Regions from separate parts of the Clostridioides sp. LIBA-6622 genome, predicted to be linked through region 2. Evidence: predicted binding sites of a transcription regulator. Region 2 holds the regulator's gene; the other holds the start of a gene.
What was found. Region 2 encodes HrcA, which represses chaperone genes, less so after heat shock. Its sites were predicted from a motif close to TTAGCACTCNNNNNNNNNGAGTGCTAA; they were not measured.
Positions count from the first base shown of each region.

Region 1: ACTG47_RS01540 (co-chaperone GroES) is a predicted target of HrcA. The motif match lies at 936-962, and genes of this name have one in related genera.

Region 1 covers NZ_CP196998.1:258,790-261,270, forward strand. The annotation lists gene cls (cardiolipin synthase) at 1-879, shown strand, start outside; gene ACTG47_RS01540 (co-chaperone GroES) at 1,072-1,356, shown strand; gene groL (chaperonin GroEL) at 1,389-2,481, shown strand, end outside.
Region 2 covers NZ_CP196998.1:2,774,541-2,777,021, reverse strand. The annotation lists gene hemW (radical SAM family heme chaperone HemW) at 1-272, shown strand, start outside; gene hrcA (heat-inducible transcriptional repressor HrcA) at 375-1,394, shown strand; gene grpE (nucleotide exchange factor GrpE) at 1,424-2,044, shown strand; gene dnaK (molecular chaperone DnaK) at 2,136-2,481, shown strand, end outside.

The sequences.
Region 1 (2,481 bases), 1.7 Mb from region 2:
AGAAAATTCTTCCGAGAAATGAGAGAAGTTGGTATAGAAATAGCAGCATTTTTACCTACAAAATTTCCTATAATAGGAGGAAAATTAAACTATAGAAATCATAGAAAAATTGTTGTTATTGATGGAATAATTGGGTATACAGGTGGAATAAATATAGGAGATGAATATTTAGGTAAAAATGATAAGTTTGGGTATTGGAGAGATACTCACATCAGAATTAAAGGTATTTCTGTATATATGCTTCAAATGACATTCTTGATTGATTGGTATTATACAACAAAAGAAGTTTTAGTGACTAAAAACTACTTTCCAAGTGTTGGGAATGTTGGTGAAAGTATGATACAGGTTGTTGCAAGTGGTCCAGATAGTGATTGGGAAGATATTCATTATGCTTATTTTTCTGCAATATGTCAAGCTAGACAAAATGTTTATATAGAAACACCTTACTTTATACCAGATGAAAGTTTACTAAAAGCCATAAAAAGCGCTGCACTTAGCGGAGTAGATGTTAGAATAATATTTCCCAAAATTGCAGACCACAAGATAGTAAACATAGCATCCTATTCCTATTTTGAAGAAATATTAAGAGCAGGTGGTAAGGTTTATTTATATAATAAAGGATTTATACATTCTAAAGTCGTAATAATAGATGATAAAATTGCTTCTGCAGGTACAGCTAATATGGATTTAAGAAGTTTTATGCTTAACTTTGAAGTAAATGCATTTATCTATGATGAAGAAGTTATTGGAGTAATGACAGATGATTTCTTTGAAGATTTAAGTCACTGTGAAGAGCTTAATTTAGAGGTATTTAAGAATAGAAGTATAATACAAAAAATTAAAGAATCTGTAGCAAGATTATTTTCACCAATATTATAAAAAATTATTAAAAAAGGTATTGAAAATTATGTGTGATTGGTATATTATAATAATTGTTAGCACTCTATTGAATAGAGTGATAATAAATAAAAAGTATATATATAAATCTACATATAAAAGTAGTATTAATTTAAAAATAACTAAAAACATAGGCAAACTAGTCTATACTTAATATTTTAGGAGGCGTAAAGAATGAAAATAAGACCATTAGCTGACAGAGTAGTAATTAAAAAAGTAGAAGCAGAAGAAAAAACTGCAAGTGGAATAGTTTTACCAGGAGCAGCTAAAGAGCAACCTCAAATAGCTGAAGTTGTAGAAGTTGGACCAGGTGGAATAGTTGAAGGAAAAGAAATAAAAATGGAATTAACAGTAGGAGATAAAGTTATATTCCAAAAATATTCTGGAACAGAAGTTAAGATAGAAGGACAAGAGTATACAATACTAAGACAAAGTGATGTATTAGCTGTTATTGAATAAATATAGAATAAGTTTATTAGGAGGGGTTTAAAATGGCTAAAGAAATTAAATTTTCAGAGGAAACAAGAAGAGCTTTAGAAGCTGGTGTAAATAAATTAGCAGATACAGTAAAAGTAACATTAGGACCTAAAGGAAGAAATGTTATATTGGATAAAAAATTCGGTTCTCCACTTATAACTAATGATGGTGTAACTATAGCAAAAGAGATAGAGTTAGAAGATAGATTTGAAAATATGGGTGCTCAATTAGTTAAAGAAGTTGCAACAAAGACTAATGATGTAGCTGGAGATGGTACTACAACTGCTACAGTTTTAGCACAAGCTATAATAAGAGAAGGTTTAAAAAATGTAACAGCAGGGGCTAACCCAATATTATTAAGAAAAGGGATACAAAAAGCAGTAATAGTAGCAGTAGAAGAATTAAAAAATCAATCAAGAATAGTAGAAACACAAGAAGCTATATCTCAAGTTGCTTCTATATCTGCTGGTGATGAAGAAGTTGGAAAATTAATAGCAGAGGCTATGGAAATAGTAGGCAAAGATGGAGTTATAACTGTCGAAGAATCTCAAACTATGAATACTGAATTAGATGCGGTTGAAGGTATGCAGTTTGATAGAGGATTTGTTTCTGCATATATGGTTACAGATGTAGATAAGATGGAAGCAGTTTTAAATGACCCATATATATTAATTACTGATAAAAAAATATCTAACATACAAGAATTATTACCAGTTCTTGAGCAAATAGTTCAACAAGGTAAGAAATTATTGATAATAGCTGAAGATGTAGAAGGTGAAGCATTGTCTACATTAGTAGTTAATAAATTAAGAGGAACATTTGATGTAGTAGCAGTTAAAGCACCAGGATTTGGAGATAGAAGAAAAGAAATGCTTCAAGATATAGCAATACTTACAGGTGCTCAAGTAATATCAGAAGAATTAGGTTATGATTTAAAAGAAGCTGATTTATCTATGTTAGGTAGAGCTTCATCTGTTAAAGTAACTAAAGAAAACACTACAATAGTAGATGGTTCTGGAGATAAAAAAGCTATAGAAGATAGAGTAGCTCAAATCAAACATCAAGTAGAGCAAACTACTTCAGATTTTGATAGAGAGAAACTAATGG
Region 2 (2,481 bases):
TAGCAAAAAGAGAGAAACCAATACAAGAAAGTGAAGTTCTTTCTGAAAAAGATATGATAGAAGAGAAAATATTTATGGGACTTAGAATGAATAAGGGCATAAAATTTAAAGATTTTAAAAAAAATTTTGGACTAGATTTTAGAGAAAAGTATAGTAAGCAAATAGAGATATTATTAGATAGAAAGCTTATAAATCAGAGCTTTGAAGGTATACAACTAACTCAAAAAGGAAGGGAAATATCCAATAGTATATTTATAGAATTTATGGAATAATTTTTAAGGTGTTGACAAAATAAATTTATAATGGTATATAATATATATAATCTTTTTAGCACTCGAACTTGGTGAGTGCTAACAGCTAGGAGGCATAATAAGATGGAATTAAATGAAAGAAAATTAAATATCCTCAAAGCTATAGTTAAAGATTATATAGAAACAGCTGAAGCTATAGGTTCTAGAACAATATCTAAAAGACATGATTTAGGTGTTAGTGCTGCTACCATAAGAAATGAGATGGCTGACCTTGAAGAATTAGGGTACTTGATTCAGCCTCATACTTCTGCGGGTAGAGTTCCGTCTGAAAAAGGCTATAAGTTATATGTAAACTCTCTTATGAGTAAAAGCGAATTGGATGATAATGATAAGATTCTTATTGAACAATGTATGAATCATAATATAAATCATATAAAAGAATTGATTCATGAAACTTCAAAGCTACTATCTCAACTAACAAACTATACAACTGTAGCAGTTACTAAGAGTTTAATAAATCAAAGTGTTATAAAGCACATACAATTGGTTGCTATGAATGACAATAATATTTTACTTATAGTTGTAACAGATAAAGGAGATTTAAAAAAAGCTAACCTTACAACTAATGTATATTTAGATCAATCTAAGTTAAACTTGATTTCTGATAATCTTACAAGGAAGCTCTTAGGTAAAAGTATAACAGATTTGGATGATAATCTAATTGCTTTTATTAAATACGAAATAAGTGAGTATTCTGGACTTATAGATGAGCTTTTAAATGCTTTGAATTCAAATATGAAAGAAGAAGATTTTTCTCTATCATTAAATGGAGCTACTAATATATTTAGCTATCCAGAATTTAATGATGTATTAAAAGCAAAGTCATTTTTAAATATGTTGGAGAAAAAGGAAACAATAGCTGACATAATTAAATCAAAGGGAATACAAAAGGACAATCTAAATATAATAATTGGTAGTGATAATGATTGTCAGTTGGCGCAGGATTGTAGTATAGTTACAGCAACTTATAATGTAGATAGAGACTTGGTCGGGCGAATAAGTTTTATAGGCCCTACAAGAATGGATTATGCTAGAATTTACTCTATAATAAATTATATGAGTTTATTAATTAATAGAAAGTAAAGAAATTTTAAATTGAGAGGTGTAAAGTCTTGGATAAAAAAAATGAGCAACAGGAAGTAAATGAAGAAAATGATACTTCTATTAACCAAGAATCTGAAACTCAAGTAGAGTTAGAAGAGGAAATTGTTAATGAAGAATGCAAGGAATCAAGCGAAACAAGTGATGAAAAAGAAGTTGATGATGAAAATGTAACAGATATAAATTCTAAGTTAGCAGAAAAAAAATTGCAAGACGAATTAGATGAATCAAATGATAAATATCAAAGACTTCAAGCCGAATATGCGAACTACAGAAGAAGAACTCAACAAGAAAAAGAGACAATAGGTGTGTTTGCAAATGAAAAGATAATAACTGAGTTGATACCAGTTATAGATAGTATGGAAAGAGCCTTAGATGCATGTGAAGATAAGGAAGATACTATGTATAAGGGTATAAGCCTTGTACATAAACAGTTAATAGACACTCTAGTAAAGTTTGGAGTAGAAGAAATAGAAGCAGAATCTAAGGAATTTGACCCTAATTTACACCTAGCAGTTATGCAAGAAAGTGTAGATGGAGTTGAAGCAAATCAAATAGTAATGGTGCTTCAAAAAGGATATAAGCTAGGAACTAAAGTTGTAAGACCTTCAATGGTTAAAGTTTCTTGCTAAATATAAATTAAAGGTTAAATTATTTAACCTAATATAAAATATTCAAATAAGAAAAACTTAATTATATAATTACTCGAGGAGGATTTTAGTCATGGGAAAAATAATAGGAATAGATTTAGGAACAACAAATTCATGTGTTGCAGTATTAGAGGGTGGAGAAGCACAAATAATAGCAAATAGTGAAGGTATGAGAACTACTCCATCAGTAGTAGCATTTACAAAAGATGGTGAAAGAATAGTTGGAGAGCCTGCAAAAAGACAAGCAGTTACAAATGCAGATAAGACAATAACTTCTATAAAAACTCATATGGGAACTGATTACAAAGTAAATATAGATGGAAAATCATATACTCCACAAGAAATATCAGCAATAATATTACAAAAATTAAAATCAGATGCAGAAAGTTACTTAGGACAAACAGTAACAGAGGCAGTTA